DNA from 2 places in the Pseudoalteromonas sp. NS-SX12 genome. Region 2 is predicted to be linked to the other one. Evidence: predicted binding sites of a transcription regulator. Region 2 holds the regulator's gene; the other holds the start of a gene.
The links. Region 2 encodes MetJ, which represses methionine synthesis genes. Its sites were predicted from a motif close to TAGACGTCTAGACGTCTA; they were not measured.

Region 1: the regulator MetJ is predicted to act here: its motif matches at 2,437-2,454, upstream of metE (5-methyltetrahydropteroyltriglutamate--homocysteine S-methyltransferase).

The regions. Positions count from the first base shown of each region.
Region 1 is NZ_CM170634.1:2,185,727-2,197,310, forward strand. Features, by position in the region: gene AC2IOM_RS10130 (TIGR01777 family oxidoreductase) at 1-111, opposite strand, end outside; gene AC2IOM_RS10135 (AI-2E family transporter) at 201-1,250, shown strand; gene AC2IOM_RS10140 (LysR family transcriptional regulator) at 1,285-2,169, opposite strand; gene metE (5-methyltetrahydropteroyltriglutamate--homocysteine S-methyltransferase) at 2,474-4,744, shown strand; gene AC2IOM_RS10150 (GGDEF domain-containing protein) at 4,779-7,151, opposite strand; gene AC2IOM_RS10155 (collagenase) at 7,239-8,930, opposite strand; gene pyrC (dihydroorotase) at 9,098-10,135, shown strand; gene AC2IOM_RS10165 (MFS transporter) at 10,218-11,584, opposite strand, start outside.
Region 2 is NZ_CM170634.1:1,292,481-1,304,064, reverse strand. Features, by position in the region: gene metL (bifunctional aspartate kinase/homoserine dehydrogenase II) at 1-1,025, opposite strand, end outside; gene metB (cystathionine gamma-synthase) at 1,034-2,254, opposite strand; gene metJ (met regulon transcriptional regulator MetJ) at 2,445-2,768, shown strand; gene AC2IOM_RS06150 (malic enzyme-like NAD(P)-binding protein) at 2,813-4,054, opposite strand; gene rpmE (50S ribosomal protein L31) at 4,453-4,668, opposite strand; gene priA (primosomal protein N') at 4,880-7,054, shown strand; gene AC2IOM_RS06135 (SPOR domain-containing protein) at 7,069-7,590, shown strand; gene hslV (ATP-dependent protease subunit HslV) at 7,722-8,243, shown strand; gene hslU (ATP-dependent protease ATPase subunit HslU) at 8,250-9,578, shown strand; gene AC2IOM_RS06120 (gamma-butyrobetaine hydroxylase family protein) at 9,642-10,010, shown strand; gene AC2IOM_RS06115 (methyl-accepting chemotaxis protein) at 10,000-11,584, opposite strand, start outside.

The sequences.
Region 1 (11,584 bases), 890 kb from region 2:
AAACGCTTTTTCTTTTTTGCGGGTAAGCACCATTAACTTATGATGGTTTGCTAAGTGCTTACACAAGTGTGAGCCAATTAGGCCTGTGGCCCCAGTGATTAAAATATTCATAGATAAATCAAATAGCTTCCTATTTGCCACGCTTATAATGTAGCATAGCGCTAATTAGAACAAAGTGATAATACGAACTAAGGATAGCTATGGTTCAGCCCAATTTTACTGGTGCCAGTAAAAGTTTATTGATTTTTGCGGCCTTAATCGTTGTTTTAGCCGGCTTGAAATTAGCAAGCGCAATTGTCGTTCCGTTTTTACTCTCCGTATTTATTGCCATTATTTGTAGTCCGTTGATTAATTTAATGGGACGTTATCGCGTACCAAAAGGCGCAGCAATTACACTGGTTATTTTACTAATTATGTTAATTGTGGTCAGTCTGGCAGGGCTTGTTGGTCAATCGGTTAATGGCTTTTCACAAAATGTTCCCGTGTATAAAGAGCAATTACAAACCGAGTTCTCAGGCTTATTAACCATGTTGGCTGAGTATAATATTTTGATCGATAAAGATCGCATTATGTCGTTTTTAGATCCCGGCAAACTTATCGACCTTGCTGCGAATACACTCGCGGGTGTTGGTGGCGTAATGGCTGACTTGTTTTTAATTATTTTAACCGTTGTATTTATGCTTGTTGAAGCGCCTTACATCGGTAAGAAAGTGCATTTAGCCCTTGATGATCCCGATATGAAGCAAAAACAAATCGACCTATTTTTAGACTCGGTTAATTCGTATCTCGCTATCAAAACACTGGTTAGTTTAGCGACCGGTGTTTTGGTTACGGTAATGCTTTGGGCATTTGGCATCGACTACTTTATTTTGTGGGGCGTGTTGGCGTTTTTCTTAAATTATATCCCTAATATTGGTTCTATCATTGCGGCAATTCCGGCGGTATTACTGGCTGTTGTACTGCAAGGACCTGGCGTTGCAGGTTTAATTGGCATTGGTTACATGGCAATTAACACCGTAATGGGCAATATGATTGAGCCGCGCTTTATGGGTAAAGGCTTAGGCTTATCACCACTTGTCGTGTTTTTATCATTATTGTTTTGGGGCTGGTTACTTGGCACGGTTGGCATGTTGCTGTCTGTACCGCTTACCATGGTTGTGAAAATTGCCCTTGAAAACAGTGAAGAAGGGCGCTGGCTTGCAATGTTATTAAGTGGCGAAGAGCAAATTAATGAAGAACTAGAAAGCTAATTTGTAGTTAAATGGATAAAAGGGTTAGCATGTGCTAACCCTTTTTTTGTTTACAGGTATTTAAAAAGTGGCGATAAACTGGGTTGTCGCTCATGGTTTTTTTCATTGCTAAATACATAGGGCGTGATAAACCAAGCGCACCTAATGGAATTGACTTAATTAATCCTTGGCTTTCATAAGGGGTTACTAACCAATCTGGTAAAGCGGCAACACCCATACCGGCGCTTACAAGCTGAAAAATAAGCAGGCCTTGATCGACAGTTTTTAAGGTGCCGTCGAAACGCGCATTTTGAATAAAGTGCTTAAAAATATCTTGTCTTTCTCGTGGGATCGGATACGAAATAATCGTTTCGTCTTTTAAATCAAGCGCGGTTACATACGCTTTTTTAGCGAGCGGATGATCTGGGCTGACAATTAGCTTTAACTTAAAATCAAATAAATGTGCGAACTCAAGGCGCTCTGTTTCACGAATATCCGATGTTAAAACTAAATCCAACTCATCGTTTAACAGCTCCGGAATGGCGTCGTAGCTAAAACCTCGCTCGTAATCCACCTTAATATCTGGCCAAAAGTTATTAAATTCTTTAATTGTTGGCAATAACCAATGAAAACATGCATGGCATTCAACGCTTAAACGCAATTGCGAGATAGGTTGGTTTAAGCTTTCTTTTAATCTGCATTTGGTTGCTTCCACTTTTGGCAGTACATCGTTAGCAAGCTCTAACAACAACATACCTTGTGGGGTAAAACGTACGGGGTGTGTTTTACGCTCAAACAACTGGCAATCGAGTTTGTTTTCTAAATCTTTGATTTGGTGAGATAAAGCAGATTGGGTTAGAAAAAGCTCTCGTGCGGTATTAACCAAAGACCCTGTCTCTTTAAGGGTTGCGATGGTTTTAAGGTGTTTTACATCAATCATCTTTAGGAATACTCATATTAAACTTGAACGACCGTGAGAGAGATTTGATACTAGCTGTTTATTTTTCATGTTTCAATGTTGATTTGTACATATCGCCGTCATTTTAATAATAAATTTCTATTTTATATATATGTATAGATTATGATAGCGCTGTCAATCTGTGTTTGGTTTATATGTGAAACTTTACTTTTCTATTTTGTATTAATTTATTTCAAGTTAAATTGGAAAAACTTGCGATTTTGTTGAATTAAATTTACCACTAATATTTAGCCATCTAAACGTCTTAAGTAAAAAGGATATCAAGATGGCAATTACAATTCACAACTTAGGTTTTCCACGTATCGGGAAAAAGCGCGAACTTAAAAAGGCGGTTGAGGCCTATTGGCGAAATGAGAGTTCACTCACAGAACTGCAAGAGCAAGGACAAGCAATTCGCAAAGACAATTGGCAACTACAACAAAGCCAAGGGGTTGAGTTGTTGCCTGTAGGGGATTTTGCATGGTACGACCATGTACTTAGTACCTCTTTGCTGTTCGGCGTGGTACCAACACGTCACCAAAATGAAACACAAACGGTAGATTTAGACACCTTATTTCGTATTGGGCGCGGAAGAGCTCCGTCTGGCTGTGCATGCGCTGCAAGTGAAATGACCAAGTGGTTTAACACCAACTATCACTACATCGTACCTGAACTGACTGAAAATCAAACATTTGAAATTAGCTTTACAGAGCTATTTGATCAGGTAAAAGAAGCGCAAGCGCTCGGTCATCAGGTGAAACCTGTATTGGTTGGTCCGGTAACTTATTTGCATTTGGCAAAAACTGTCGGCGAATTTGATAAGTTGGCCCTGCTGCCACGTCTACTGACAGCGTATCAACATGTATTGAGTAAATTAGCTGATTTAGGTGTTGAATGGGTGCAAATAGATGAGCCTATTTTAGCGTTAGAACTAACGCCAGAATACCTATATGCGCTTACAGCCAGTTTTAATAAACTGCAAGAACAAGGTGTAAAGCTGCTGCTGGCAACGTATTTTGGTTCAGTAGAAAATTACCTAGATGATATTGCAGCGTACCCAGTAGACGGCGTGCATTTTGATTTGGTTGCCGAAGCGCAAGATATAGAGAACATTAATGAGCGCATAGCTAAAGACAAAGTATTGTCTTTAGGTGTTGTCAACGGCCGTAATATTTGGAAAACGGATCTCGAAGCGGTTTACAACCAAATACAATCGCTCGTTTCATCACGTGAGCATGTTTGGTTAGCGCCTTCGTGTTCGTTGTTGCATACGCCTGTTGATTTAGCCTTAGAATCAACGCTTGATAGTGAAATTAAATCCTGGCTTGCATTTGCAAAACAAAAAGGGCACGAATTATGGTTATTGAAACAGGCCTTGCTGTCGGGGGATATAACTTCACTCATTGACTATTCAGCGCCAGTGAAAGCGCGTGCTAAATCGCTGCGTGTAAACGATGCCGCTGTGAAGTTACGCCTTGATAGCCTAACCAAGCAAGATGGTGAGCGTACGAGCCCTTTTGCTAAACGTCAGTTGGTTCAAAAGCAAGCGCTTGGTTTACCTATTTTACCAACGACTACTATCGGCTCTTTCCCACAAACAACGGCTATCCGTGAGGCGCGTCGCGATTTTAAAGCCGGTAATATTAGCGAAGCTGATTACACGGCTCAAATGCAAAATGAAATTTCTTATGCTGTTGCACAGCAAGAAGCTGTGGACCTTGATGTGTTAGTTCACGGCGAAGCAGAGCGTAATGATATGGTGGAGTATTTTGGCGAATTGCTCGAAGGCTTTGCGTTTACACAATTTGGCTGGGTGCAGTCTTATGGCTCACGTTGTGTTAAACCACCGATTATTTGGGGTGACATTAGTCGCAAATACCCAATGACGGTTAACTGGAGCGAATATGCACAATCACTCACTAATAAACAGATGAAAGGCATGTTAACAGGTCCTGTGACGATTTTGTTTTGGTCGTTTATCCGCGATGACCTCGCAAAACCAATCATCGCCAATCAAATAGCGTTGGCGCTGCGCGACGAAGTGGTTGATTTAGAAAAAGCGGGCATAAACATTATTCAAATTGATGAACCTGCATTTCGTGAAGGGTTGCCTTTAAAAGCATCAAAGTGGCAAAACTATTTAAATTGGGCGGCGTATGCGTTTCGCGTATCGGCATCTGGCGTAAGCGACAGCACGCAAATTCACACCCATATGTGTTATGCAGAATTTAACGATATTATTGCGGCGATTGCCGATATGGATGCAGATGTCATTACGATTGAAACGTCGCGTTCAAATATGGAATTACTTAACGCATTTGAAGATTTTGATTATCCAAATGAGATAGGGCCTGGCGTTTACGATATTCACAGCCCGAATATTCCAGAGGTAACGTGGATTAAACAGTTGATGAAAGAGGCAGCGAAAAAAGTACCGGTGGAACGTCTTTGGATAAACCCAGATTGCGGTTTAAAAACCCGTGGCTGGCAAGAAACCCAAGCAGCACTTAAAAACATGGTAACCGCAGCAAAAGAGCTCAGACAAGAACTCGCTTAAGTCACGTGTGATATGTAGGAAAACTGAGTTTGGATTAACTCAGTTTTCCTGTGGTTAAAAAGGTAAAAGCTTGTTTTGCAGGCATAGGTTTAGCTACCAAAAAGCCTTGGCCATATTGGCATTTAGTTTGTTTCAGTACATCGAGCTGGGTTTGTGTTTCAATTCCTTCAGCTACCACGTCAAATTCAAGGGCGCTGGCAAGCGTTAAAATAGCATCAACCAATGGGTGGTTTTCGCCACAGTTAAGGTTATCAATAAAGCTTTTATCAATTTTTAAAATATGAATAGGTAATTGATGCAAATAACCGAGTGCCGAATAACCGGTACCAAAGTCATCTAAACACAGTTTTACGCCACAGGTTTTCAGCTTTTCAATAATTTCTGTCGCAAGGGAAAGGTTTTCAATTAGCCCCGATTCAGTAATTTCAATGCATAAACTACCTAATGGCAATTTGTATTCAAAGTAAAGACGCTGAATAAAATCAGCAAACTCTAACGTTGAAAAATGCTTAGACGATACATTTACGGTTACTTTAAAGTCTTCGGGTAATGTGCCGTGCCAAAGGCGTAATTGTTTTGCCGCAAGTTCTAAAATATGTAAATCAAGGGCGAGGATTTGCCCGGTTTCTTCTGCTAGTGGAATAAAATCAGCAGGTGAAATAAACCCACGCTCAGGGTGATGCCAACGCACTAAGGCTTCAAAACCAATAATTTCGCCCGTTTGAATGGTAAAAATAGGCTGATAGAAAAGCGCAAACTCGTGTTTATTCATACCACTTTGAATATCGCTTTCTAATAGTGCTGCGCCTTTCAGTTTTTGTCGCATAGTGTCGTTAAAAAACTGTACTTTGCCACGGCCAAGTGATTTTGCTTGGTACATTGCGGCATCTGCTCGCTGCAAAATTTTATAGGCTTCGTCGGTGTCTTTGTTGGCAAAGGCAACACCAATGCTGGTTGATGCTTGCAGTAAATGGTCATCAATTAAAATAGGATCTTTCAGCGCTAGCTTTATGCGCTCAATTACAGGTGTAACGTCTTCAGCGCCAAAAATATCACACAGTAAAATAGCAAACTCGTCGCCACCTAAGCGTGCAAAGGTATCGGTTTCGCGAATACATTGACCAATAATGTTGCAGATCTTAACTAAAAATTTATCCCCGACTTGATGGCCTAAAGTATCGTTAATCATTTTAAAACGATCAAAGTCTAAATAGAGCAGGGCATGAATTTTAGGGTTATTACTGCGGCCAAGTGCGTTAATCGCAAGGGTTAAATGGTCAATTAACAACGCACGGTTGGCAATGCCCGTGAGTTCGTCATGCATTACTTTGTGTTGCAATGCTTGCTCTGCAAAAACGCGATTAATTACAAGGCGAATTTGTTGGCTAATATAAGTTAATAAGTCTTTATCATGCTCGGTGTAGCTAACGCTGTGGTTGTAACTTTGCACCACAATAATGCCCGATAGCTCGTCGTTTAATTCAAACGGTACACCAAGCCAAGAATTAGGTTGTGCACCAATTAAATCAAAGTCACCGTTATCAATATGGCGTTGGTATTCATCGCCATTGATCAGCACGGCTTGTTGCTTATTGATAGCATAAACCGATGCGGTTTTTTGTATTTGTGCATTGCTAAAGCGTTTTAACGTAATACGCTCGACGCCATGCTCAATAATGTAAGGAATTTCTAAGCCACGGGTTTGTTTATTGTAATAACCAATAAACAAATTTTCGGCAGGCAGTAAGGTTTTAACAATGTCGTGCAGGCCAGTATAAAAACTGTCCATAGTCTGCGAATCTGAACTTAAGTTAGCAATTTGCAACATGCCTTTTTCAAGCAGCTGTGCGTAGTTAAGTTGATTTATAGTATCGGTAAGATTGGCAACCGTTTTGCATTGATCAATTTTAGCGCTAAGCATGGACGCAACAGTTGTTAAAATACTTAAGTGATCGGCTGTGTAGTAGTCTTTTTCAGGGTGTTCGCAATCAATTACGCCAAGTACTTGGCCGTCGTAAACTAATGGTACACATATTTCAGATAGCACGTTGCCGCTAATATCTAAGTAACGTTTGTCTTGTGATACGTCGCTAATAATTTCGGCGCAGCCGGTTTCAAACACATGGCCACAAATACCTTCTGAAATCGAAATTGCGAGCTGTTCGTTTTCAATATCATTGTGTTTATGAATGGACGAAACTTGGTTGAGTATTTGCTTTTCTAAATCGGCGATAAAAATGGAACACTCATCAAAACCGAGGCGTTTAACTACTTGATGCGTCACATAGTCGTAGAGCTCGTCGAGATCAACAATACGAATGAGCGACGAGGCAAACTCGTTAATAATACTTAACTGATTAGCTCTGGTGGTAATTGCGTCTACATTGTCGCCCGATGAATACTGCATAAAAGCGCTTGCTAGCCGTGTGTTATTAGAAATTAACACAAATGTAACTCAGCAAGCACTTTTGCTCAATAAAAGTTTGTTTTGCCTTTATAAAATATGATTATGCTCGGCGTTAATTTTAAGCGTTTTAGGCATTAAATAATCTCGATATAAATAACGATATAGTCTATTTGGCTTTTCTTTTTGCGCCGCTTCTTGGTGTGGATTGGTTTGCTTATAGCTAGCTAAATAGTCTGCAAACTTATCGCTGTGTTTCGCCACTAAACTGTCAAGTAGTTCACTGTAGCCATCAAAGTAGTCAGTACGTAAAAAGTGCGCTAACTGACGATAATCATCTAAAGCATTTTCTGATAAATAACGGTGCGCTAAATACGACCATTGATAAACACGTTTTGAACCATCTTGGTAGGTAGTGTCAAAGACTTCACGCAAAGTAGGCCATTTTGCTTGCTCTGTTTCGTGCAATAATTTATTTACGCGGTCATTGCTTTTACCCTGTGCAATTAATTCAGCACCACCTTCGCTCCACCATACTAAGTGGCTAGGGAAGTGGCCAAAACCATCGTATTTATTAAAACGGCCATCTAAGTAGTGCACGTATTCGTGGTTTAGGTTCCAAACCGAAAAATCTTCTTTCCAAAATGCTTTAAAAGAATAAAAAGTAGCTTGGTTGCCTGGTTTGCTCGGCTTACCTTCAATGTACATACCGCCATTGTCGGTGCTGATATCAAAAATCATTTGGCCGTGCTGGTTGTAGCCTGTGTAGTTATCAAAAATAACAACACGCAGCGCTTCATTAAAATCGTTAGGCACAGGCTGGCGGTTGGTGGCGTATACGTCATGGAAATGTGATTCTTGCGAAATTAAACGCTCACAACTGATATTAAGCTGCTCGGTAGTCAAAGTTTGTGCGCGAATAAACAGCGAATCTGAACACTTATGGTTAATTGGCAGGGCATCATCCAGTGTTACTTCGCTGCAGCGGCCTTTAAACTCCTCATCACAAGCTGATTTACCGCGGAAGCTATTAACTAAATAACGCTGTGAAAAGATAAACTCTTTATTTGTGTTTGGGTTTTGCTCAAGTGCTGCCCACACTTTTTCATCAAGTGCTTTTTCAGCTGCTTCATCATCTAAAATATAATGGATGTAACCAAGTGCCCAAGCCGCGTGCGCTTGCTGCCAGCTGTTGTCGGTTTGAAGCAAGTCGAGTAATTCTTGCTGCCACTTAGTTTGTGCAAGTACCGCTTGTTTAATCTCATCCTTACTGCGTGCTTCAAATGCTAAAAAGCCGATAGCACGAAGTTGTTCCCACTTAGCATATTGTGCTGCAAGCGAGCTTGAGTTGTTTAGTGTTACATTTGGTAATAAAGGTAAGTGTTTAGCTAATTTATCTTTTAAATCATCAAAGTAGTAATAACGGTAAAGCGTTACCGCGTAGTTTTCGATGGCGCGATAGTCGTCTTTAGCGATGGTTTGCATACGGGCAAACAACGCGCTGTCTAGTGCTGTTAATTGCTCAGCTGTTAAATTCTTCGTATTGCCAAAATAGCTAAAACCGCGCAGGGCATAAAGGGTTTCATTAATGTCGGCGCCAGCGTTTAAATTGGTGACTAGGGCATCAAAGTCACTGCTGGTTAAACCTAATTGCCAATAAGCTTGTGTGTTAATTGTGATAGGGCTTTTTAAAAGCGTGGCTGTTGGCTCGTTGCTTGTCGATGCACAACCCGAAGCAAGTAACCCTGTTAATAACAGAGAAGTAGCGCGTGTTAGTTTCATTTTTGGTCTCTATTTTTATTAATGTGTGCGCTAACTTATCAAAAAGGGATATTGTATACAATTATTATCGATAAACCTCAACGCTAGCGCTTTACAGCAGCATCACAAGTCAATAAGATCAGCACAATCGGACGTTCGTCCGCTCACCGTCAATAAAAGGTAGGATCATGACAGACACAACTGCTAAATTAACCATTACTCGCCCAGACGATTGGCACATTCACTTACGTGATGGCGACCAGTTAAAAGACACCGTACGTGACGTAAGCCGTTACATGGGTCGCGCGATTATTATGCCTAACCTTGTACCACCAGCAACCTGTACTGATTCTGCCCTGAGCTACTTCGAGCGAATTCAAGCGCACAATAACAGCAACTTTGAACCGCTAATGGTGCTATATCTAACAGATAAAACAACGCCAGAAGAAATTAAAAAAGCGAAAGCGAGCGGTAAAATTGTTGCTGCTAAATTATACCCAGCAGGCGCAACTACTAATTCAGATTCAGGCGTAACTTCAATTGAAGGCATGTACCCGGTATTTGAGGCAATGGCTGAAGTAGGTATGTTGTTACTTATTCACGGTGAAGTAACTGATTCAAGCATTGATATTTTTGACCGCGAAAAAGTATTTATTGAAAACATTCTGTGCAAAATTGTGGATGATTTCCCAAATCTTAAGATTGTACTTGAGCACATTACGACGAAAGATGCAGCAGAGTTTGTCGCGGCAGCAGGTGATAATGTTGCAGCGACCATTACGGCGCACCACTTACTGTATAACCGTAACCACATGCTAGCAGGTGGCATTCGTCCACATTATTACTGTTTACCAATTTTAAAGCGCAATATTCACCAAGAAGCGTTAATTAAAGCGGCAACAAGCGGCAGCAAAAAGTTCTTCTTAGGTACGGATTCAGCGCCGCACCTTAAAGATAAAAAAGAAGCGTCATGTGGTTGTGCTGGTTCTTACACTGCGCACGCAGCACTTGAGCTATATGCAGAAGCATTTGAAGAAGTTGGTGCACTTGATAAGTTAGAAGCGTTTGCTAGCTTTAATGGCCCAGATTTCTACGGTTTACCACGCAATACCGACACAGTGACACTTGAAAAAGACACGTGGCAAGTGCCAGAGTCATACCCACTAGGCGATGACGTTGTTGTGCCAATTCGCGCAGGCGATGAAATCACGTGGAAAGTGAAGTAACAAATACATTTTCCAAATGTAAAAAAGCCCGCTAATTGCGGGCTTTTTTGTTTGTGTTATATAAATAAAGTTAGCTTAATGGCTACGTTTTTTCTTCATTCTTTTTTAAGGTTTGTTCTGAACTTGCATCAAAATCTGAGTGTTGCTGCTTAGTAAACTCTTGGTCATCAAATTCTTCATCGTCTAAATCTTCAGAGCTAAGATTTTCTTCTTCAACCACCAGCAATTGCTCGTGCGCAGTGGTTTCTTCAATACGCGGATCCATAGTTGCAGCCAGTGGCGATGCAGTAACATCGGATGTACCTACCACATAATCGCTTGGCTCGGGTTGCTCCGCTTTTTGCTTAGAGTTAATAAAGCTTAAGAGTGCAAACATCACCACAGTGAGCACCGCAGTTGAACCGTACAAAGCTTGGTGACCAAAAAACGCCATGATTTGGGCATTCACTGCCGAACCAAGCGCTGCCCCTGCGCCAAACATAATCAGTAAAGCTGACGATACACCAACGCGATCTTCATCTTCTACACGCGAGTTTGCCAGTGCAGATGACAGCGGATAGAGCGTAAATGCAAATAAGCCAAAGGCAAAAGTTAGGGCATAAGCGACATACTGAGTAAGCGGTAATAAAAACAAGGCCAAACTCACCACACCAATGGCAATCGCGTTACTGCGAATTAAAATACTGCGGCGAATTTTGTCGGAAATAACACCCATCGGCCACTGCGCCAGTAAACCTGCAAAAATGGTGATTGACATAAATAATGCAATTTCTTGGGCGCTAAAGCCCGAAAGGCTTGCAAACGTAGGTGCCAAACCATAAAAACTACCATTAATAATGCCTGCAAAATGCACTGCCGTAAGCGACTGTGGTACTTTTTTAAAATAGCCAAATAAACTCACTTGAATTGGTTTGAGCGGTTTAGGGTGAATACGCCGAGTAATAGAAATTGGAATAATACCAAGCGACAACGCCATACAGACTAAAAAGAGTGGGGCATAACCGAGCTCTGGAAAACGCGATAGCGCTAATTGACCAAGCACCATACCTAGGTATGAAGTGATCATATAAAACGAAAATACCCGGCCACGGGATTCGGGCGCTGCTTGCTCATTAAGCCAGCTTTCTAACACCATGTAATTACACATCATGCTAAGGCCAACAATTAAGCGAAGTGCCAGCCACAGGTAAATATTATCACTCAGCGCATGCGCTGCAACACAAGCGGTTACCGCGGCAGTGCTCGCCACAAAGGTGCGAATATGCCCTACAGATTTAATTAAGTGGTAACCTAATTTAGAGCCAAGTAACAAACCTAAATAATAAAAAGAAGTGAGTAAACCAATCCAGAATGTAGAGACATTATGCTGGCCTAAATAAAGCGCTAGGTAAGTGGTGAGTAAACCCGTTCCACCAATCAAAAATAAGTTTGTGAAATAAAGCGAAGGGA
Region 2 (11,584 bases):
ACTTGCTCGCCAAACTGACTTGGAACAAGCAGTAACGTATTACCCTCTACCTCAAGCGGCTGAAGCGGATGCTGCAGAATAATACTTAACTCTCGAATGCTATCTTTATTGTTATGAGTAAGTTGAAACACGTCAACACTGGCTAATGTCGTTAAAAAACGTTTTGCTTTCGCTTGTTCGTTAGCAACCACTTGCGTGCCATCACTATGGCTATCGTAGCTACTACGAACGACTAATTTAATATCGCTGTCTTTTAATGGTGTCAGGGTTTTAGCGTGCAATACAGGGTTACCCAATCGCGCTAATTGTTGTGCTTGCTGCTGGCTAATTTTATTGTATTTAACCGCCTTCTCTACTTTACGTGGATCGGTACTGTAAACGCCTTGAGTATCTGTCCAAATTGTAACACTGCTGGCATTAATATATTTACCAAGCAAAGTCGCACTGTAATCGCTACCATTTCGGCCCAGCGTCACCGTGTTACCCACTTCGTCACTTGCGATAAATCCCGTCACCACATTAAGTTGGTCGCTCTTTAATGCCTGGCAGCGTGCAGTATTTTCTTGATGCTTAAGATTATTTTGTGCAACAACAAATAGCTTGCGGCTATCAAAGTGAGTCGCAGCAACCCCTTGCTTATTTAAATAATGCGCAAGTAATCGGGCAGACCACAGCTCACCGTGAGCAAGCAACCACGCCTGCTCTAACTCTGCACAGCCAGCACGTTGAGAGATTGCATTAATATCGTCAATAAAGTGAGCATACACTTCACTTTTATCACCTAATAATTCAGAAACCAGTGCGCATTGGTGATCTTTTAGTAACGCAATTACCTCACCAACACCTTTATGATCTTGATTGTGATAACACGACCACAAGCGCACAAGCGTGTCGGTCGTTTTACCTGCAGCAGATACAACAATGGCATCGCCATACGCTAGTTGCTGACAAATATTGGCAACTGCATGGTAGCGCTTGGCACTGCTTAGGCTTGACCCACCAAATTTATATACTTGTTTTGTCATTTAAATAATCACCACAATGCAGGTCGTGCAGCGCAGCATTGAGTGCTTTTTTCTCCACCAGCAGCGACATCTTTGTTAATTGTTTTTGCGAATGCTTGTTCAAGATCTGCGATTAAATCTTCAACATCTTCAATACCAACAGAAATACGAATTAACGTATCGTTAACGCCTGCTTTAATTCGTGCTTCAGGCGCCATGCCGGCGTGTGTCATGGTAGCTGGGTGACAAATTAAGCTCTCTACACCACCAAGTGATTCAGCGAGGCTAAACTGTTCTACACTGGTTAAAAATTTAGCCGTATCTTCAATTGTGCCTTTAATACTAAAGCTCACCATGCCACCAAAACCTTTTTGCTGTGCTTTTGCTAAATCATGTTGTGGATGACTTTCAAGACCTGGGTAATAAACTTTCTCTACATGCTCACAGGTTTCTAAATAGCGTGCGATAGCAAATGCATTTTCTTGGTGCTGTTTAATACGCACATTTAAAGTACGAATACCACGCAGCGTTAAATACGCATCAAATGGCGCACCTGTAATGCCAATATTATTTGCCCACCAAGCGAGCTCTTCGCCTAACTCCGCGGTGCGTGTGATAACCACGCCACCAACAACATCTGAGTGGCCATTGATGTATTTTGTGGTTGAGTGGATAACAATATCTACACCAAATGAAATTGGGTTTTGCAATGCTGGAGATAAAAACGTGTTGTCAGCTCCCACTAACGCCCCTACCGAGTGAGAAACTTCCACTACGTTGGCAATATCAGTTAAACGTAAAACTGGGTTACTTGGCGTTTCAATCCACACTAGCTTAGGTTTAATTGCTTTAATCTGCTCATAGCAAGACGCTTGTGTAAAGTCGACAACCGCTACCTTTAATAAACCGCGTTTTTCAAGGCTCGTGAATAAACGGTAACTGCCGCCATAGCAATCATGAGGAATTAAAATAGTATCTTCTGGTGTTAAGATTTGTGTGCATAAGTGAACAGCAGCCATACCTGTTGCAGTTACAATCCCCTTTTCACCGCCTTCTAGCTTAGCAAGCGTATCAGCCAAAATATCGCGATTAGGATTGCCGCTACGGCCGTAATCATAATCACGCTTTTTATCAAAATCGGCGAACGAATAAGTCGTCGATAAATATAATGGTGGAACAACCGCACCATGATGCTTATCTGCGGTAATGCCATTGCGAACAGCAAGGGTTGTTTGTTTGTTCTGCTTCATAACTCTGCCACTTGGATGTTTAGACGTCTAAAAGGTTAAACCAGTAAGTAATGGAAGTCAAAACTTTTACACGTCTATATAGCCAAATAAATGATATTTGACTATATATTTTAAAACGATAAAATTTTGCCTCTTAATATACAGGCTATCGTCAAAATTAAATCGTAACAGATATAGGCTAGTACACTTTATGGCAACTGAATGGAACGGTGAATATATTCACCCATATGCAGAACACGGTAAAAAATCAGAACAAGTGAAAAAAATTACCGTATCTATCCCACTTAACGTATTGAAAGTACTGACAGACGAGCGCACTCGTAGACAAGTAAATAACTTACGTCATGCAACCAATAGCGAACTACTGTGTGAAGCATTTTTGCATGCGTTTACAGGTCAGCCATTGCCTGACGATGAAGATCTGAGAAAAGATAACCCTGAGCATATTCCGCAAAGGGTAAAAGAAATTCTTGCTGAACGCGGCTTACCGGTTCCAGAGCTTGAAGATGAATAAAAAAAACCTCAGCAATTGCTGAGGTTTTTTTGCTTTTAACCAAGTTAAAGCATGTAGTTTTCTGGCATTTCAATCTGCGCAACGCCTGACTCAACCGCAGCTTCTGCAACCGCACGTGCTACTCGCGGAAGCAAACGCGGGTCCATTGGCTTAGGAATGATGTAATCTTTACCAAATTCAAGGCTTGATTCACCAGACGCTGACAATACCTCTTGCGGTACTGGCTCTTTAGCAATTTCGCGAATCGCATTTACCGCCGCAATTTTCATTTCGTCATTAATCGCTGTTGCGCGCACATCAAGCGCACCGCGGAAAATAAATGGGAAACACAATACATTGTTAACTTGGTTAGGGTAATCTGAACGACCTGTAGCCATAATTAAATCATTGCGCGCAGCATTCGCCACTTCCGGTTTAATTTCAGGATCAGGGTTAGAACACGCAAATACCACAGGCTTATCTGCCATTAATTTTAGATCTTCAGGAGCCAATAAGTCAGGACCTGAAACACCCACAAATACGTCTGCTTCTTCAATAACATCTTGTAAGGTGCGCTTATCTGTATTATTCGCAAACAACATTTTGTATTCATTTAGGTCATCACGACGCGTATGAATAACCCCTTTTCTATCAAGCATATAAATGTGCTCACGTTGTGCACCACATTTAATTAACAGCTCCATACATGCAATTGCTGCTGCACCTGCACCTAAACATACAATTAATGCATCTTTTAACTTTTTACCTTGGATCTCTAACGCATTCAGCATGCCCGCCGCAGTTACAATCGCGGTACCATGTTGGTCATCATGAAATACTGGCACACTACAACGTTCAATAAGCGCTTTTTCAATTTCAAAACACTCTGGCGCTTTAATATCTTCCAGGTTAATACCACCAAAAGTATCTGCAATATTTTCTACAGTATTAATAAAGTCTTCAGTAGTACGGTGCTTAACTTCAATATCAATTGAATCTAAACCAGCAAAACGCTTAAATAATAACGCCTTACCTTCCATAACAGGTTTTGATGCAAGCGGCCCTAAATTACCTAAACCTAAAATTGCAGTACCGTTTGAGATAACAGCGACCATATTACCCTTTGCAGTATATTTATATGCATTGTTCGGATCTGCTGCGATCTCACGAACTGGCTCAGCAACACCAGGACTATAAGCTAATGCAAGATCATTAACTGTCTCTGCTGGTTTGGTTAATTCGATGCTGATTTTTCCAGGAACGGGTTCAGAATGGTATTGTAGCGCTTTTTCTCTTATGTCAGACATGCGTGCCTTATCCTACGATGTTAAAAGTGAGAGATACTGGTTTAATAGTACGGCATTTAGAGTAAATAGAAGTTAAATGCGGTTATATCTTAACCTAAGACCATAGTTGAATTTACAACAATAGGCTTGTGGATATTTTCTGCTAAATCATTACCAGATTGAAGTTAATTCAGATCCGACCAGATTCACAACCATCTATTTTTTACACTCGACAGATACTATTTTGCCAACAGATAGTAAAAATAATGAATATTGAAGCTATCTATAATCCAGTATATAGCCATCTATTTAGAATAAAAAGACATAGAAAAACCATATAACATGACAAAAATTCATATTAAATTTTAGATACAAAAAAAGCACCCTTAGGTGCTTTTTTGAAAGAACTAAAATAGCTCTTATTTTTTGCTTGAAAGCGCGCCAAAACGCTTGTTGAAGCGATCAACACGACCACCTGTATCAAGCACTTTTTGCTTACCAGTGTAGAACGGGTGACACTCTGAACAAACATCTAAGTGGATGTCTTTACAAAGAGTTGAACGCGTTTCGAATTTGTTACCACAAGAACAAGTAGCATTGATTGCTTCGTACTTAGGGTGGATACCTTCTTTCATAGTAAACCTCTAATTAGGCCGCATCGCTCTCCAAACCCGAAGTCTGGCACCATACGTTGTTAAACAAAAATATATAGGGCGCGAATTCTAGCCAACTAACATGCCAATAGCAAGATCTTTAACCATCTTCAGATAAATTTTGTTTAACACTAGCCGCAAACACAATGCCATGATTTAATTTCCACAAATACGCTCTAAAAATAAAAGTTGAATGACTACGCCTGTTGTTGCAGAAATTGCCTTAAATGTACCGCTTTACCGTAACTTTGATTACCTCGTTGAACCTCAGTTTCAAACTAATATTGCGGTAGGTTGTCGTGTTGCAGTTCAGTTTGGCCGTCAGCAACTTGTCGGCATTGTTGTTGCGTTAAAATCAAATAGTGAATTTCTCGATAAACTAAAACCTATTTCACGTTTAATTGATAACAACGCGATTATTGATCGCCACATGATCAGCCTTATCGAATTTGCGAGTCATTATTATCAAAACCCACTTGGCGAGTGCTACCAAGTTGCACTACCAACTTTGTTAAATAAAGGCGAAGCAGTTGATAAGTCTGCGGTGCCTATCATTAAACTAATCGATGAAAATGCATCAGTGAATGGTAAAAAACAGCGCCAACTAATCGAGCATTTAGTTGATTCGGGCAGTACGCCAGTTACCGAATTGAGTGCGCTCGGCTTTAGTAGTGCAACCGTTAAATCACTGCTGGAAAAAGAGATTATTGAAAAAACGGTTGAATACAATCGTGATTGGCAATCAAAACCTCTCGCAATCGGCGATAAACCCAAGCTTAAGCGTGAACAAGCCATTGCACTTGCAGCAATTAATCAAGCTACAGGCTATACCTGCTATTTGCTTGAAGGTGTAACTGGCAGCGGAAAAACAGAAGTTTATCTGCAAGCTCTGGAAAAGCCATTGCAACAAGGTAAACAAGCGTTAGTGCTGGTACCCGAAATTGGCTTAACGCCACAAACCGTTAACCGCTTTCGTAGGCGCTTCCCTAATGTGCCTATTATGCTTTGGCACTCCGCAATGACGGATAATGAACGCCTATCAACTTGGCGTGCAGCACAAACTCAAAGCGCTGCCATTGTAATTGGCACCCGCTCTAGTGTGTTTTTACCATTTGCCAAACTTGCGATGATTATTGTTGATGAAGAGCACGACTTGTCATTTAAACAGCAAGATTCACTGCGCTACCACGCCCGTGATTTGGCATGCTTTCGTGCTGCTAAACTAGCGATTCCATTAATCTTGGGTAGTGCAACGCCGTCGCTCGAAACGATTCATAATGCCACAAATAATAAGTACCAACTGCTTACATTAACTGAGCGAGCACAAACACAAAGCGATAATCAGTATGTGCTACTTGATATGCGAGGGCAGCATCAGCAGTCTGGTCTTGCACTTGCAACGCTTGATTACATCAAAAAAGAGCTTACTAAAGGTAAGCAAGTTATGGTGTTTTTAAATCGTAGAGGTTTTTCGCCTAGTCTTATTTGCCACGAATGTGGCTGGCTAAGTCAATGCCAACGCTGTAGCGCCAATGCCACCTATCACAAACATATTCGCAATTTAATTTGCCATCATTGCGGAGCGCAAGAGCATGTGCCAACACAATGTCCAAATTGCGGTAGTACGCAAATTATCCCCGCAGGACAAGGTACAGAACAAGTTGCTGAGTTTTTAGCTGAAAGCTTTCCAGACACCCCAATCACCCGAGTTGACCGCGATTCAACCCGTAAAAAAGGCAGTTTAGAAAGCGCACTGCACGACATAAACAAAGGCGAACCGCGCATTTTAATTGGCACCCAAATGCTCGCTAAAGGACATCATTTTAGTGAAGTGTCGCTAGTCGTCATTATGGATGTAGATAGCGGACTCTACTCTTACGATTTTCGCGCTACAGAGCACCTAGCCCAATTAATTACCCAAGTTTCAGGTCGCGCAGGGCGTAGCGGTGAAGCCGGCACGGTATTGCTCCAAACACATTTTCCAGAACATCCGCTATTACAAGACTTAATCAATAATGGCTACCAAGACTTTTCCCGTTATGCTTTGCGTGAACGTGAAGAAACCTTGCTACCCCCCTACACTAGTCTTGCAATCATTCGTTGCGAGTCGCATAAGCTAAACGACATCAATAATTTTTTGTACGACCTTATTCCAGAACAACTGCCTTCTGGTATACAATTGCTCGGACCTGTTCCTGCAGCACTTGAGCGCATTGCAGGCAAATACCGCTACCAGCTCCATATTCAAGGTAATGAGCGCAAAAAATTGCACTTATACCTACATCAACTTGTTAGCTACATAAGTCAGAGTAAGCTAGCAACAAAGGTCCGCTGGAGTATCGATATCGACCCAGTTTCAATGGCATAAGAAAATAGTAAACAATGGCCCAAAGAGATTACGTAAATAAAAAACGTGCCCCTAAAAAAACGACCCCAAGCAAACGCCCTTTTCCTGTTGCTGCGTTAGTAGCCGCGGTTGTTTTAGTGTCGGCCGGTATTTATGGCTTGTACTTTATTACCACTAATAGCGATGTAAAAGCATCGCAGCAAAAAGTTGCCAAAGAACAAACAAAAGCACCGAAGCCTAAGCCGAAAAAGCCCGATTTCATTGAAGAAATTGAGAATGCCAACATTGAAGTTGAAGTTACAGAACAAGAGCAAAAAGGCCCCTACTATATGCAATGTGCATCGCTACGTAATCGCGATGATGCGGAAGCGCTAAAAGCACAAATTGCATTTAAGACCGGCCTCATTGCTGATGTAGACCGTACAGAAGGCAAAAATGGCGTATGGTATCGCGTAAAAATAGAACCATTTGCCACTAAGCGTCTTGCTGAAAGTGCAAACAACCAAATTAAACGTGCGCGCATTTCTCGCTGTCGCATTTATTTAATGCCTAAGTAACACAACTAACACAAATTCAAGCTTGGTAGCTTTGTTTTGCTACCAAGTTCCCCCGCCAAGCCTTGAAATCCTTTGTTTACTCCCCATATCAATAACAATTGAAATTAACAGATTAAACCTAAGGTTTATTTATGACTACGATAGTTTCTGTGCGCCGCGAAGGCAAAGTAGTGATTGGCGGTGATGGCCAAGTTTCACTGGGCAACACAGTCATGAAAGGCAATGCAAAAAAAGTGCGTCGTCTTTATAACGGCAAAGTACTTGCCGGATTTGCGGGCGGTACAGCCGACGCTTTTACACTATTTGAACGTTTTGAAACCAAACTCGAAATGCATCAGGGCCACTTAACCAAAGCGGCTGTTGAAATGGCCAAAGATTGGCGCACCGACCGCGCATTGAGAAAGCTCGAAGCGCTACTAGCCGTCGCAGATGAAACTGCATCACTGATTATCACAGGTAATGGCGATGTAGTGCAGCCTGAGCATGACCTAATTGCTATTGGCAGTGGCGGCAACTTCGCCCAAGCATCAGCAACTGCATTACTTGAAAACACCGATTTAAGTGCGCGCGAAATTGTAGAAAAAAGCCTAAAAATTGCAGGCGATATTTGCGTTTTCACTAATAACTTCCAAACCATTGAAGAGCTGGGGTAATTGAATATGTCTGCAATGACACCAAGAGAAATTGTACATGAGTTAGACCAGCACATTATTGGTCAAAACAAAGCTAAAAAAGCCGTTGCGATTGCTCTTCGTAACCGCTGGCGTCGCATGCAACTTGACGAAGCTCTGCGCAGTGAAGTAACGCCAAAGAACATTTTAATGATTGGCCCAACGGGTGTAGGTAAAACTGAAATTGCGCGCCGTTTAGCAAAACTAGCTAACGCACCATTTATTAAAGTTGAAGCAACGAAATTCACTGAAGTAGGTTACGTTGGTAAAGAAGTTGAAACCATTATTCGCGATCTTGCTGATATTGCAGTAAAGATGACACGTGAACAACAAACCGAAAAGTACAAGTTCAGAGCAGAAGAAGCCGCTGAAGAACGCATTTTAGATGCCTTATTGCCACCAGCAAAAGATGCATGGGGCCAAGCGCAAGAGTCTGAAAATAATGCAACGCGTCAAGCATTTCGTAAGAAATTACGCGAAGGTCAATTAGACGATAAAGAAATCGAAATTGATGTTTCTCAAGCACCTGTTGGCGTAGAAATTATGGCGCCTCCAGGCATGGAAGAGATGACTAATCAGCTACAAAGCATGTTCCAAAACATGGGTGGCGATAAAAAGTCTAAGCGTAAACTAAAAATTAAGGACGCGTTTAAGCTACTTACTGAAGAGGAAGCTGCAAAGCTGGTAAACCCTGAAGAGCTAAAAGAGCAAGCGATCAATGCCGTTGAGCAAAATGGTATTGTGTTTATTGATGAAATAGACAAAATCTGTAAGCGCGGTGAATCATCAGGTCCAGATGTAAGCCGTGAAGGTGTGCAGCGCGACTTACTGCCACTTGTTGAAGGTTCAACAGTAAATACTAAACACGGCATGGTTAAAACTGACCACATCCTCTTTATTGCATCAGGTGCGTTCCAAATGGCAAAACCGTCGGATCTGATTCCTGAGCTACAAGGTCGTTTACCAATTCGCGTTGAACTAGAAGCGCTTACCTCATCTGATTTCGAGCGAATTCTAACTGAACCTCACGCATCGCTTACAGAACAATATCAAGCACTAATGGGCACTGAAGGTGTTAATGTTGAGTTCCGTGACGACTCAATCACTAAGATTGCGGAAGCTGCGTGGCAAGTAAACGAAAAAACCGAAAACATTGGTGCTCGTCGATTACACACAGTAATGGAACGACTAATGGAAGAAATTTCATATGATGCGAGCGAAAAATCAGGTGAGAGCCTGATTGTAGATGCAGCTTATGTTGAGCGTTTCTTAGGTGAATTAGTTAAAGATGAAGATTTAAGTCGTTTTATCTTATAATTTGACTCGTCTTTTATAACAATTGAAAAGGCGCTTATTGGCGCCTTTTTATTTGGGTATTTTATGTTAGTTTCTAAATTACATTATCATCGTGTTTCAAACTTGCTCGATGTGTATTTTGACGGGCAAAGTCTGCATACTTTTACACCTGAGTTTTTGCGCGTTCATTCGCCTTCTGCAGAGGTGCAAGGCCATGGCAAACCGATTTTAGTAACCAATAAAAAAGACGTTGCCATACAGGCGATAGAGCAAGTAGGTCATTATGCTGTGCGCATTATCTTTAATGATGGCCATAATACCGGGCTTTACAGTTGGGGCTATCTGTTTCACTTAGCTCAAAATCATGATGCGCTATGGCAAACATACTTAGCCAACTTAAAACAAAACAAAGCGTCTCGCGACGCCTTGATCCCAATTAAAATTACACATTAAATTTTTCAATTGCTCGGTGCAGTACTTCAGCCTGAGTTGACACTTCTTCACTGGTTTGCGCATTAGTTTGCGCATGTGTTGCCGCTTGCTCCGCAATATCACGAATTTTAATAACATTTTTATTCACTTCAGACGCCACCTGATTTTGCTCATCTATTGCGGTGGCTATTTGCGTACTCATATCCATAATGGTTTGTACATCTTCGCTAATTGAATAGAGCAAGGTCCCCGCTTGTACCGCTTGCTCTGAGCTTGAACTCCCCTGAGTTTTACAGCGCTCCATCACACTTACCACTTCTTGCGTGCGCTGTTGTAATGTCGAGATAATACTTTCGATTTCTTGTGTTGAATCTTGCGTTCTTTGCGCCAGCGATCGTACTTCATCAGCAACTACCGCAAAGCCTCGCCCTTGTTCACCCGCACGCGCCGCTTCAATCGCCGCATTAAGTGCAAGTAAGTTAGTTTGTTCAGCGATACCACGAATAACATCAAGCACAGAGCCAATCGTTACCGCATCTTGCTCTAGTTGAGTTACAACATCAGATGCATGCGTAAGTGAGTTAGTAAGCTCTGAGATACGTGCTACTGTAGAATCAACCTCTTGCTTACCTTGCATTGCACTTTCATTGGTTGATTCTGCTTTTTTAGCTGCAGCCTCAGTATTGTGTGAAATATCTTGAATGGTCGCCTGCATTTCAGTCGCGGCTGTAGCCACCATATCCGCTTCATGCAGCTGCTCACGCATGCCGTCACTGGTTTCAGCAGTGGTATTGGCAAGGTTCTCTGTTGCTGAATTTAAAATACCAAGCGCTTGTTTAACCTCAAAAATCAAATTTTTAAAGTCACTAATAAAGGAATCAAAATCACCAGTCATTCGTGCAATTTCATCATTACCCGCACTTTGCACACGCTGCGTTAAGTCGTTAGTGCTGCGTATTGTATGAATAATGTCACATACTCGGTTTACCGGTAAAATAATTGAACGGCTGGTCATATACACCAAGCTCATCACTATCACTGTAGATAAAATAAATATGACAATCGCAACCATTGATGTGAAATCGGCACTTTGCTCAATTGCCGCTTTCGTTTCAGCGGTCATTCGATCAACCAAGACATCACTTTTCGCGACACTAGCAGCCATTTTGCCCAAGGCTCCCGACTCTAAATCTAGGCCTAGCGCCTCCTGTGCTGATACTAACGCTGAGAATTCCCGTTGGTAAGTATCGAGTAATGTTAGTAATTCAGAGCGATAACTCGAATCGAAATCAGCCTGCTGAATATTACTTTTAAAAGCGTTTATATTGTTGTTAAAGCGGGTTAAGTATTTTTTATCGAGGCGCAACATAAAGTCTTTTTCGTTACGACGTAACTGCAACATATCGGCGAGCAACTGGTAGTTGTTTTGCTTTTTTAGTAAGGTCTCTACTTGATGCACTGCGGCTCTTAAATTACCGTAGGCTGCATCTTTCGGGTGTAAACCAATACGCCGTTGCAGAGCTACCACCTCGTTAAAATCGGCATTGTATTGATCGATTATGCCATTTAATTCAGCTAGCGTTTTGGTTGATATA